Ramlibacter pinisoli: one gene and its partner. Each later gene encodes a partner of the first gene's protein in a complex. Links are inferred from orthologs where the notes say so. Each region holds a gene or a part of one and is shown on either strand. Other genes may lie near its edges.

Region 1 (7,680 bases):
GGATCGCGCAGCTGGTCAAGCCGTCCGCGACGGCGGCCGCCGCCAAGCCCCTGGTGCGCGAGGGCGGCGTGTACCTGGTCACCGGCGGCCTGGGCGGCATCGCGCTCGAGCTCGCCGGCTTCCTGGCGCAGCGCTACCGCGCGCGGCTGGCACTGGTCAGCCGTCGGACCCTGCCCGCACGCAGCCAGTGGGACACCCTGGCCGGCGGCACCGGCGAGCAGGCGGCGCTGCTGCGCCGGCTGCTGGCCCTGGAGGCCGAGGGCGGCGAGGTGGCGACCTTCGCCGCCGACGTCGCCGACGCGCCGGCGATGGCCCGCGTGCTGGCCGACGTGCGGCAGCGCTGGGGCGCCGTGCACGGCGTCTTCCATGCCGCCGGCACGCTGCAGGACGGCCCGATCGCGACCAAGACGGGCGAGGCGATGCGCCAGGTGCTGTCACCCAAGGCGGCCGGCGCCCAGGTGCTGCACGAACTGCTGCCGCCGGGCGAGCTCGACCTCTTCGCGCTGTTCTCGTCGACCAGCGTGTTCCTGGGCCCGCCGGGCCAGGTCGACTACGTGGCGGCCAACGCCTTCCTGGACGCCGTTGCGGCCGCGCGGCCCGACGGGCTGGCGATCCACTGGGGCATCTGGGCCGACACCGGCATGGCCGCGCGCGCCTACGGCCGCGCGGCGCCGCCGGCGGTCTCGCCCGGCGACCACCACCCGCTGCTCGGGACCCAGGTCGACGACGACACCGGCACCGCCTTCGAGGCCACGTACGGCGCCAACGACCTGTGGGTGCTGCGCGAGCACCGCGTGGCCGACCGTTCCGTGCTGCCCGGCACCGCCTACATCGAGATCGCGCGCGCCGCGATGGCCCAGCTGCACCCCGGCGCCGGTGTCGAGATCCGCTCGCTGTCGTTCGAGGAGGCGATGGTGTTCGAGCCCGGCGCCAGCCGCCAGGTGCGCATCGACCTGCGACGCGGCGGCGACGGCTACGAGTTCCTGGTGCGCAGCCGCAGCGACTCGGCCGAGCCGTGGCAGCAGCATGCCCGCGCCACCGTCGCCCGCCTGCGCGGCACGCTGGCGCCGCACGCCCAGCGCCCCAGCGGCAGCTGGCGCGAGGGCGAGTTGCCGCAGGGCGGCGTCGAGTTCGGACCGCGCTGGCACAACATCGCGCGCATGCAGCTGGGCGGCAAGCACGGCGTGGCCGAGATGGCCCTGGCCGAACGCTACGCCACCGACCTGCAGCCGTACGCGCTGCACCCGGCGGTGACGGACATGGCCTGCACCTTCGGCCTGCAGCTGCTCGACCCGGCGCAGCGCAAGGACATGCTGTTCGTGCCGCTGTCGATCGACCGCATCCGCATCGTGGCCCCGCTGCCGCTGCGCAGCATCAGCCGGGTGGAACTGCGCTCGCCGCCGCAGGATCGCTTCGCCGCCTTCGACGTCAGCCTGCACACGCCCGAGGGAGCGCCGATCGCCACCTTCGAGGGCTTCAGCCTGCGCGGCATCGATCCCAACGCCATGTCGCGCCATGCCCATGCGCGGCGCGAGCCGACGCTGGCCGAGGCGATGCTGGCGTGCGGCCTGCGCGCCGAGGAGGCGCCGGCGCTGTTCGAGCGGGTGCTCGGCGGCGGCGCACGCGACGTGGTGGTGTCGTCGCTGTCGCTGTCGGCGATCCGGCGTGCCATGAGCGACGCCGCGCCCAAGCCGCTGCCGGTGGCCGCCACGCGCGCGCCGGCCGCCAACGCGGCCTCGCTCAATCCGGTGGAGACGGTGATCGCCGACGTCTGGCGCGAGCTGCTGGGCGTGGACGAGGTGGCGCGCGAGGACGACTTCTTCGCGCTCGGCGGCCACTCGCTGGCCGCGGTGCGGCTGTTCGCCCGCATCCGCAAGCAGTGGAACATCGACCTGCCGCTGGCGACGCTGTTCCAGGGCTCGACGCTGGCGGGGCTGGCGACCATCGTCGCGCACGCCGGCAACCTCGACACCACGATGCCGGGACAGCAGGCGCCGGCGGCGGCACCGGCCTCCAACGTCATCCAGCTGCCGCGTGCCTGGTCGCCGCTGGTGCCGATCTGCAAGGGCGCGGACGACCGCCGGCCGCTGTTCTGCGTGCACGGCGCCGGTGGCAACGTGCTGAACTTCAAGGTGATCTCGGACCGCCTGGGCCCGCAGCAGCCGTTTTACGGCCTGCAGGCCCAGGGCGTGGACGGCCGGCTGCCGCCGCTATCGACCATCGAGGACATGGCGGCTCAGTACGTCGAGGCGATCCGCGCGGTCGATCCCACCGGGCCGTACCGGCTGGCGGGCTATTCGGCCGGCGGCGTGATCGCCTACGAGATGGCGCAGCAGTTGCGGCGCGACGGCGCCCGGGTCGAGACCATCCTGATGATCGACACCCTGTCGCCCACCGCGGCGACGGCCAAGGTGCCGCTGCTCGAGAAGATCTGGCTCAAGCGCCACTGGACGCTGGACTTCGCGCTCGACTGGCCGGTGCGGCGCCGGCGCGGCCGCCAGATGCAGCACAGCTACCAGCTGGCACTGGAGAAGCTGGCCCGCGGCGAGCCGCTGCCGCCGGAACTGGTGGACTTCCACCTGTTCCGCAACTTCACCGACGCCCAGGCGCAGTACCGGCCGGAGCCCTACGACGGCGAGGTGGTGCTGTTCAAGGCGGCGCAGGCCGAGACGCTGTACCTCTACGCCGGCCCGACGCTGGGCTGGGACCAGCACGCCACCGGACCGATCCGCGTCACCCGCATCGGCGGCTCGCACTTCACCATGATGGCCGAGCCCGGCGTGTCGGAGGTGATCGAGGGCATCCGGCGCGAACTCGCCCGCCTGGACGGCGAGGGCGATGCCGGCTCGGCCGACGGCAAGCGGCCGGGACAGCGGCCGGTGGTGACGGGAAGCTTCATCAGCCCCGTGGCCTAGCGGCCCTGGCCGGCGGCGAACGGCGCCCGGGCGCCGTTCGTCCCGTGGCCGGGCGCCGCACGGGCATTCGCCATCGGGTAATGTCGGCCGCATGACGACCTCCCCCTGGCGCCTGGGCTGGCGCACCCTGTGGCGCGACCTGCGCGCCGGCGAACTGCGCCTGCTGGTGGTGGCCGTGACGCTGGCGGTGGCCGCGCTCACCGCGGTCGGCTTCTTCGCCGACCGGCTCAAGGGCGGGCTGTCGCGCGACGCGCGCCAGCTGCTCGGCGGCGACACCGTGGTGGTGAGCGACAACCCGACGCCGGCGGCGTTCGCCCAGCGCGCGCGGGCGCTCGGGCTGCAGGCCGTCACCAACACCCAGTTCCCGACCATGGCCCGGGCCACCGAGGCCCAGGGCGGCGCGGCCCGGCTGGTGACGCTCAAGGCGGTCGAGCCGGGTTACCCGCTGCGCGGCCAGCTCACCGTGGCCGCCACGCCCGAGCAGGCCGGCGCGCCCACGCGCGACATCCCGCTGCGCGGCGAGGCCTGGGTCGACCGGGCCCTGCTGGAGGCGCTGGGACTGGCCCCCGGCGATCCGCTGCTGCTGGGCGACGCCCGGCTGCGCATCGGACGCGTGATCCTGCTGGAGCCCGACCGCGGCACCGGCTTCTCGTCCTTCGCGCCGCGCGTGCTGCTCAACGCCGCCGACCTGCCGGCCACCCGGCTGGTGCAGCCGGCCAGCCGCGTCACCTGGCGCTTCGCGGTCGCCGGCGACGACGCACCAGTGCGCGCCTTCACCCAGTGGGCGCAGGCCGAGGCCGCGCGCGCCGCGGTGCGCGGCGTGCGCGTCGAGTCGCTCGAGAGCGGCCGCCCGGAGATGCGCCAGACGCTGGAGCGGGCGGAGAAGTTCCTCAACCTGGTCGCTCTGCTGGCGGCGCTGCTGAGCGCGGTCGCGGTGGCGCTGGCGGCGCGCGGCTTCGCCACCCGGCACCTGGACGACTGCGCGATGCTGCGCGTGCTCGGACAGCCGCAGAGGACCATCGCGCTGGCGTACGGGCTCGAGTTCGCGCTGGTCGGCCTGGCAGGCAGCGCGCTGGGCGTGGCGCTGGGCTACGCGGTGCACTTCGTGTTCGTGATGCTGCTGTCCGGGCTGGTCGAAGCCAGCCTGCCGGCCGCCACGCTGTGGCCGGTGGCATTCGGGCTCGGCATGGGCCTGACGCTGCTGTTCGCGTTCGGGCTGCCGCCGGTGCTGCAGCTGGCGCAGGTGCCGCCGCTGCGCGTGATCCGGCGCGACGTCGGCTCGCTGAAGCCGGCCTCGGCCGCGGTGCTGGGCATCGGCGTGGCCGGTTTCGCCACCCTGCTGCTGGCGGCCAGCAGCGACCTCAAGCTCGGCGCCATTGCGGTGGGCGGCTTCGCTGGCGCCGTGCTGCTGTTCGCCGTGCTGAGCTGGATCGCGGTGAAGGTGCTGCGCGCCTCGGTGAACGAGGCCACGGCACCGCGCTGGCTGGTGCTGGCGACGCGCCAGCTGTCGGCGCGGCCGGTCTACGCCGTGGTGCAGGTCAGCTCGCTGGCGGTCGGGCTGCTGGCGCTGGTGCTGCTGGTGCTGCTGCGCACCGACCTGGTGGCGAGCTGGCGCCGGGCGACCCCGCCCGATGCGCCCAACCGCTTCGTCATCAACGTCATGCCGGAGCAGGGCGACGCCTTCCAGCAGGCGCTGCGCGCCGCCGGGGTGCAGCGCTACGACTGGTTCCCGATGATCCGCGGCCGCCTGGTGGCGGTGAACGGGCGCGCCGTCGGCCCTGACGACTACGTCGAGGACCGCGCCAAGCGTCTGGTCGACCGCGAGTTCAACCTGTCGCACAGCGCGACCCGGCCGGCGCACAACGCGGTGGTGGCCGGGCGCTGGACGCCCGAGGAGCGTGGCGGCGCCAGCGTGGAGGAGGGCATCGCGCAGACGCTGGGTCTGAAGCTGGGCGACCAGCTGCGGTTCGACATCGGCGGCCTGCAGGCCGAGGCCCGGGTGACGTCGCTGCGCAAGGTCGACTGGGGCTCGATGCGCGCCAACTTCTTCGTCATGTTCCCGGTCAGCCGTCTGCCCGACGTGCCGGTGACCTACATGACCGCCTTCCGCGCGCCAGAGAAGCCGGGCTTCGACAGCGCGCTGGTGCGGGCCTTCCCCAACATCACCGACGTCGACATGACCAGCACGATCAACCAGGTCCAGGCGGTGCTGGACAAGGTGGTGCGGGCGGTGGAATTCCTGTTCGGCTTCACGCTCGCCGCCGGGCTGGTGGTGCTGTTCGCCGCCGTCACGGCCACGCGCGAGGAGCGCGCGCGCGAGTTCGCCATCATGCGGGCGGTGGGTGCCCGGGGGTCGCTGCTGCGCCAGGTGCAGCGGGCGGAACTGGCCGGGGTCGGGCTGCTGGCGGGCTTCCTGGCCAGCACGGTGGCCGTGGGGGTGGGCTGGGGGCTGGCGAAGTACGTGTTCGACTTCGCCTGGACTGCCTCGCCATTGGTGCCCCTGGCCGGGGCGCTGGCCGGCGCGGCGCTGGCGCTGGCGGCCGGCTGGTGGGGCCTGCGCGAGGTGCTGCAGCGTCCCGTGGTGGACACGCTGCGCCGCGCCACGCTCGACTAGGCCGGGAAGGTCAGCGGGCGGCGGCCTTGGCCAGGGCGGCGCGCGCCGCCTGCTCGGCCCGGATGCCGGCGTCCAGCGGCGAGCGGCACAGGCCGGCGTGCTCGTACTGCAGGTTCTCGTACAGCTCGGCCAGTTCGGGGGCGGCCGCCAGCAGGGCCTCGAGGCCGGCATCGTGCGGGTGGTTCTCGAGTTCGGCCGTGATGTGGTGCACCAGCGAGCGGTACTGCTCGGGATCCACGGGCACGCTGCTGCGCTCCAGCCGGCGCAGCACCTGCGCCAGCGTGACCAGGTTGCGGTGGGTGGTCAGCGGGGTGTTCATGCCATGGCAGCTGGGGCCCGGGCCCCGGAATGCAAGCCGCGCGCTGCGACAATGGCAGCCATGCAGACCGAGGACAAGCCGCCGTTCGACACGCCGTACGAATGGATCGGTGGCGAGGAGAAAGTGCGGGCGCTGGTCGAGCGTTTCTACGACCTGATGGACCTGGAGCCGCGCTATGCGGCCCTGCGGGCGGCCCACGCCACCACCCTGGAGAACGCCCGGCAGAAGCTGTTCTGGTTCCTCAGCGGCTGGCTGGGCGGGCCGCAGCACTACACCGACCGCTTCGGCCACCCGCGCCTGCGCATGCGGCACATGCCGTTCGCGATCGGCATCCAGGAGCGCGACCAGTGGCTGGCCTGCATGGACCAGGCGATGGCCGAGACGGGCGTGGACCCGCGGTTGCGCGAGCGGCTGCGCAATTCGTTCTTCCAGACCGCCGACTGGATGCGCAACATCGGCGCCTGAGCCCGCGCCAGCAATGAAGGCCAAGTCGCTCCAGGACCTGCAGGCGATCCAGCGCAAGCTGGCCGAACAGCAGCAGGCCGCCGCCGAGCAGGCAGCGGCGCGGCGCGAGGCACAGCGCAAGGCCGAGGCCGAACGCAACCTGTTCGTGCGCGCCGCCGGCCAGGTGCAGCGGCTGCGCCACCCGCCCCGGGTGCTGCTGGAGCGGGACCAGCCGCCACCGATCCCGGTGCAGCAACAGCTCGACGAGCAGCGCGTGCTGGCAGAGTCGCTCAGCGACGAGTTCGACGCCAGCACCCTGCTCGATGTCGACGATGCCCTGAGCTTCCGCCGGCCCGGGGTCGGCCTGGACGTGACGCGCAAGCTGCGCAAGGGCCACTGGAGCATCCAGCGCGAGCTCGACCTGCACGGGCTGCGGCGCGAGGACGCGCGCGAGGCACTGGCCGGCTTCATCCGCGAGGCGCACCGGCAGGGCGTGCGCTGCGTGCGCGTGGTGCACGGCAAGGGCCTGGGCTCGCCGGGCAAGACGCCGGTGCTCAAGGGCCGCGTGCAGGCCTGGCTGGTGCAGAAGAACGAAGTGCTGGCGTTCGTGCAGGCGCGCGGCGACGAGGGCGGGGCCGGCGCGCTGGTGGTGCTGCTCAAGCCCCAGGGTCCCGAGCGCTAGCCGCAGGCCGTCACAGCAGCCCTTTCTCCGCCATCGACAGGGCCCCGCCGGGCGCCACGATGACGTGGTCGAGCACGCGGACGTCGACCAGCCCCAGCGCCGCCTTCAGGGTCTGCGTCAGCGCCTCGTCGGCACGCGAGGGCTGCACGGTGCCGCTGGGGTGGTTGTGCGCGAGCACGACGCTGGCCGCATGGTGGGCCAGGGCCCGCACCACGATCTCGCGCGGGTAGACCGAGGTCTGCGTCAGCGTGCCGCGGAACAGGATCTCCAGTTCGAGCAGCCGGTTCTGGGCATCCAGGAACATCACCGCGAAGACCTCGTGCGCGTGGCGCGCCAGGTGCAACTGGAGGAAGTGCTTGACGGCATCGGGCGAGCCGAACACCTCCCGGGTGCGCAACTGCTGGGCCATGGCCCGGCGTGCCAGTTCCAGCACGGCCAGCAGCTCGGCGCGCTTGGCCGGGCCGCCCAGCCCCTTGATGCGCTTGAGGTCGGCGGGCCCGGCGTCCAGCAGCCCGGCAAGGCCGCCGAAGGCATCGACCAGCTCCTGGGCCAGCGCCAGCACGCCCTTGCCGGCCAGCCCGGTGCGCAGCAGCAGGGCCAGCAGTTCGGTGTCGGACAGCGCGGCGGGCCCGCGGGCGAGCAGCTTCTCGCGCGGGCGGGCATCCAGGGGCAGGGACTGCAGGGTCACTGCCGCGCCGGCGGCGGG
Region 2 (5,013 bases), 1.6 Mb from region 1 along the record:
CGGCTTCAGCGCGCCGGCATGGGCTGCGATCGTCTTCGTCGGGGTCTCCAGCGGGGTCGGTTACGTGGCCTGGCTGTACGCGCTCAAGCACGAGTCGGCGACCCGGGTGACCGTGTTCCTCGCGCTCAATCCGCTCACGGCTTCGGTGCTCGGCTGGCTGGCGCTGGGCGAACGGCCGGCCACCGCGACCTGGCCGGCACTGGTGCTGGTGGCCGCCGGTCTCGGGCTTGCCACGCGGCGCGCCGATAATCCGCGCCCATGAGCTCCCTGCCTGCAGCACCCGCTGCCGCCGAACCGCCCCGGCCGCGACCGGCCTCCGAGGCCGACCTCTTCGTCTCGTTCACCCTGCTGGCCCTCCAGGGCTTCGGCGGCGTGCTGGCCGTCGTGCAGCGCGAACTGGTCGACCGCAAGCGCTGGCTGACGCGCGAGGAGTTCGTGGAGGACTGGGCCGTGGCGCAGATCATGCCGGGGCCCAACGTCGTCAACCTGTCGCTGATGATCGGCGGCCGCTACTTCGGGCTGCGCGGCGCGCTCGCGGCCCTGGCGGGCATGCTGGCCGCCCCCCTGCTGGTGGTGCTGACGCTGGCCCTGCTCCATTCACGCTTCGCCGGCAACCCGCACCTGGCTGCCGCGCTGCGCGGCATGGGCGCCGTCGCGTCCGGCCTGATCACGGCCACGGGGCTGAAGCTGTTCACGGCGCTGCGCAGGCACCCGCTCGGTGCGCCGGCCTGCGCCCTGCTGGGCGCGGCGAGCTTCGCCGGCATCGCGCTGCTGCGCTGGCCGCTCGCCTGGGTGCTCCTGAGCCTGGGCACGGTGGCGTGCTGGCTCACGTGGCGCAAGCTGGGGCAGCCGCAATGAGCATCGTCATGACCCCGGCCGATTGGCTGTCGCTGCTGCTGCACTACCTGCTGCTGTCCGTGCTGTCGGTGGGCGGCGCGATCACCACCGCGCCCGACATGCACCGCTTCCTGGTCCAGGAGAAGTCGTGGCTCTCCGACCCGCAGTTCAGCGCCTCGGTCGCCATCGCCCAGGCGGCGCCCGGCCCCAACGTGCTGTTCGTGGCCCTGCTAGGCTGGAACGTCGGGCTGAATGCCGGCGGCACGGCCACCGCCTGCCTGGGCCTGCTGCTGGCCATGGTGGGCATCCTCGTGCCCAGCGGCACCATCACCTACCTGGCGTCGCAATGGGGCCACCGCAACCGCGAGCTGCGCGCCGTGCGGGCCTTCAAGCAGGGGATGGCGCCCATCGTCATCGCGCTGCTGATCGCCACCGGCTGGGTGCTGGCAACCGGCACCGAGCCGAAGCTGGCCGACTGGCGCCTGTGGCTGCTGGCGGCCGTCACCGCGCTGCTGGTGTGGCGCACCCGCATCCACCTGCTGTGGATGCTGGGCGCGGGTGCCCTGCTGGGATGGTTCGGCGTGCTGTGAGCGCCGCCGCGGCTCAGTGCGGGTTCTCGAAGAACAGGTAGTTGGCGTGCTCGCCGACCTCGAAGTAGACCTTCTTCTCGCCCGGGTCGACGACGAAGTTCAGGTTCTCGTCCAGCACGCCGTAGCCGAAGCGGTAGGCCCGCGCCGCGTTGTCGTCGGTGCCCAGCGCGGTCGACAGCTTGTCGACCCGCAGGAAGCGCCGCACGAGCTTGTCGCCCGCGTAGACCTCGAGCACGCCGTTGGTGCCGGTCCAGTTCTGGATGTCGCGCCCCAGCTTGTTCTGCTGCTCCTGCGTGCAGGCCGCCAACAGCAGCGCCGCGCCCAGCAGGGCCATCGTCGTCTTGGTCTTCATGCGCCATCCTCCAGCAGTTGCGGCAACAGCGTCGCCGACGTGCCGCGCAGCACCGCGTGCGCCGCATCGTCGAGGTCGCTCGGCCCGGGGTTTACCACCACCATGCGCGCCCGCTCCGCGGCGGTGCGCGCCAGGCCCGCCGCCGGGTAGACCACGCCGCTGGTGCCGGCCACCAGCATCAGGTCGCAACTGCGGGCCGCCTGTTCGGCGGCCGCGAGCACCTCGGCCGGCAGCAGTTCGCCGAACCACACCACCGCCGGCCGGCGCAGGTTGCCGCACCGGCCGCAGCGCGGCGGCCGGCCTTCCTGCGGCGGCAAGGCGGTGCAGCAGGGCCTGGGGCGATCGAGCCAACGATCGTCCTGCAGGGTGCCGTGCAGCGCGAGCACGCCCGTGCTGCCTGCGCGCTGGTGCAGGCCGTCGACGTTCTGGGTGATGAGGGCCAGCCGCCCTGGACGGGCCTGCTGGAAGCGGGCGAGCGCCCGGTGGCCGGCATTCGGTTCGACCCGCGCCACCATCGCCCGGCGCATCACGTACCAGTCCCAGACCATCCCCGGGTCGGCCCGGAAGGCCTGCTCGGTGGCCAGGTCCTCGGGCCGGAAACGTGCCCACAGGCCGGTCTGGGCATCGCGGAAGGTCGGCACGCCCGACTCCTGGCTCACGCCGGCGCCGGTGAGCACGGCGATGGAGGTCGCCCCGCGCACCCACTCCCGGACGTCGGCGAGGCTCATGTCCGCTGGCGCAAGGCCTCGTACAGGCAGATGCCGCTGGCCACCGACACGTTCAGGCTCTCGACGGCGCCGCGCATCGGGATGGACACCAGCTCGTCGCAGGTCTTGCGCGTGAGCTGCCGCATGCCCGGCCCCTCGGCGCCCAAGACCAGCGCCACGGGCGCCTTCAGGTCGGCCTGGAACACGGTGCGTGGCGCATCGTCGCTGGTGCCGATGCACCAGATGTCGCGCTCCTTCAGCTCGCCCAGCGTGCGTGCCAGGTTGGTGACCATGAAGTACGGCACCGTCTCGGCCGCGCCGCTCGCCACCTTGGCGACGGTGGCGTTCAGGCCGACGGCATGGTCCTTCGGTGCGATGACGGCATGGGCGCCGGCGCCGTCGGCCACGCGCAGGCAGGCACCCAGGTTGTGCGGGTCGGTCACGCCGTCCAGCACCAGCAGCAAGGGCGGACCTTCGACGGTATCGAGCAGGTCGTCCAGCGAACGCGCGGCCGGCAGCGGCTCGACCCGTGCCGCCACCCCCTGGTGGCCGTGGCTGCCGGCCAGCTTGGCGATGCGCAGCGCGTCGGCTTCGATCAGCCGCACGCCGGCTTCCCGTGCCCGCTCGAGGAACTGCCGCATCCTCGCGTCCTTGCGCGCCACCTCGTAGTAGACCTCGACGACGGACTGGGGCGCGGTCTTCAGGCGCACGCCGACGGCGTGGAACCCGAAGAGGACTTTGGCGGTGGACATGGGACGATTATCGATGGGAGGAAGAAAGGGGACTTCCGTCCGCAGGAGGCGCAGAAGGAACGCAGTGGGACGCAGAACGACGACGAAGTGGGGGTTGCCGTTCGCAGCACTCCCTCCCTCCTTGGACGTCTTCCGCGTCGTCTCCTTCTCTTTTTGCGCTTTCTGGGTACCGGTGTCCGCGCCCGCTCCCGATTCCGTTCCCGCTCGCGCTCCCGCCGTCAGGCCACGACCGTTCCCGCCTCGATCGTGATGCGCCGTTCGCAGCGCGCCGCGATGGCGCGGTCGTGGGTGACGAGCACGAGCGTGGTGCCGCGCTCGCGGTTCAGCTCGAACATGAGGTTCATCACCGTCTCGCCGGTGGCGAAGTCCAGGCTGCCGGTGGGCTCGTCGGCCAGCAGCACCGCCGGCTCGACGACGAAGGCGCGGGCCAGCGCCACGCGCTGCTGCTCGCCGCCCGACAGCACCTTGGGATAGTGGCCGAACCGCTCGGCGAGCCCCACCCGCGACAGCATCTCGCCGGCCGACCGGCGGGCGTCGCGGCGGCCGGCCAGCTCGAGCGGCAGCATCACGTTCTCCAGCGCCGTGAGATTGCCCAGCAGCTGGAAGCTCTGGAACACGAAGCCGACCTTCCGCGCCCGCAGTGCGGCACGGTCGTCCTCGTCGAGGGCGAACAGGTCCTCGCCGTCCAGCCGCACCGTGCCGCGCGTGGGCGTGTCCAGGCCGGCCACGATGGACAGCAGCGTGCTCTTGCCCGATCCCGAGGCGCCGACGATGGCGGCGGTTTCCCGCGGGGCCAGGGAAAAATCGATATCACGGAGAATGTCGAGGGTGCCGGTCGAGTCGGTCACGGACTTGTGGACGTGGTCGACGGCGATGATGGATTCCGGCATGGACGAAAGGATGAGGTGGATCGCAGGGACTTTATCGTGACGCTGGCAGCCGCCCTCGGGGCCGGTGCCTTGCACGCCGCCGAGCCGGCCACGCTGCTGGTCGTCGGTGATTCGTTGAGCGCCGAGTATGGCCTGCGCCGCGGTACCGGCTGGGTGGCCCTGCTGGAGAAGCGGCTGGCCGAGCAGAAGCTGCCGGTCAAGGTCGTCAACGCCAGCATCAGCGGCGACACCACGTCGGGCGGCCGCTCGCGGCTGGCGCCCCTGCTGGCCCAGCACCGGCCGACCCACGTCGCGATCGAGCTGGGCGCCAACGACGCGCTGCGCGGGCTGCCGCTGGCCATGACCGAGGACAACCTCTCGCGCATGACCGAAGCGGCGCAACAGGCCGGGGCCCGCGTGCTGCTGGTGGGCATCCAGCTGCCGCCCAACTACGGCGCCGACTACGGGGCCAGGTTCGCTGCGCTGTACGAGCAGGTGGCGCGGCGGCACAAGGCTGCCGTGGTGCCCTTCCTGCTCAAGGGCGTGGCCGACGCGCCCGATGCCGAGCGGCTGTTCCAGGCCGACCGCATCCACCCGACCGAACAGGCCCAGCCGACCATCCTCGAGAACGTCTGGCCCGAGTTGCGCAAGCTGCTCCAGGCCGACACGGGCAAGGCGATGCCGCCAGGGGAGCGCAAGCCTTGACCGTTCGCGTCATTGCCGCCACCGAAGCGGCGCAACGGCTGTCCGAGTTCAGCCAGGTGATCGACGCGCGCAGCGAGTCCGAGTACGCCGAGGACCGGCTGCCGGGCGCGGTCAACTGGCCTTCGCTCAACGACGAGGAACGTGCGCTGGTCGGCACCCTCTACAAGCAGGTCAGCCCGTTCGAGGCGCGCAAGCGCGGCG

What was found. Proteins that work in one complex are often made in the same cells at the same time.
Region 2: the proteins of GON04_RS09440 (region 1) and GON04_RS01720 are in contact, whole or in part, in a cryo-EM structure (PDB 9GE8), measured with the Escherichia coli proteins. The link is inferred for Ramlibacter pinisoli from one-to-one orthologs.

The regions. Positions count from the first base shown.
Region 1 is NZ_WSEL01000003.1:1,701,308-1,708,987, reverse strand. Bases 2,674-5,767 are described here. They hold GON04_RS09440 (ABC transporter permease), read left to right. Parts: upstream 2,674-3,006; coding sequence 3,007-5,529; downstream 5,530-5,767. Other genes in these bases: GON04_RS09435 (hypothetical protein), read right to left, coding at 5,540-5,767; GON04_RS09445 (type I polyketide synthase), read left to right, coding at 2,674-2,915. Outside these bases: more of GON04_RS09445, read left to right, coding at 1-2,673; more of GON04_RS09435, read right to left, coding at 5,768-5,848; GON04_RS09430 (group II truncated hemoglobin), read left to right, coding at 5,909-6,313; GON04_RS09425 (Smr/MutS family protein), read left to right, coding at 6,327-6,974; RadC family protein, read right to left, coding at 6,985-7,662.
Region 2 is NZ_WSEL01000003.1:109,865-114,877, forward strand. What follows is about bases 2,293-5,013. They hold GON04_RS01720 (ABC transporter ATP-binding protein), read right to left. Parts: upstream 4,129-5,013; coding sequence 3,457-4,128; downstream 2,293-3,456. Other genes in these bases: GON04_RS01710 (SIR2 family NAD-dependent protein deacylase), read right to left, coding at 2,293-2,507; rlmB (23S rRNA (guanosine(2251)-2'-O)-methyltransferase RlmB), read right to left, coding at 2,504-3,238; GON04_RS01725 (arylesterase), read left to right, coding at 4,144-4,812; mnmH (tRNA 2-selenouridine(34) synthase MnmH), read left to right, coding at 4,809-5,013. In the rest of the region: GON04_RS01690 (DMT family transporter), read left to right, coding at 1-262; GON04_RS01695 (chromate transporter), read left to right, coding at 259-858; GON04_RS01700 (chromate transporter), read left to right, coding at 867-1,427; GON04_RS01705 (hypothetical protein), read right to left, coding at 1,441-1,779; more of GON04_RS01710, read right to left, coding at 1,776-2,292.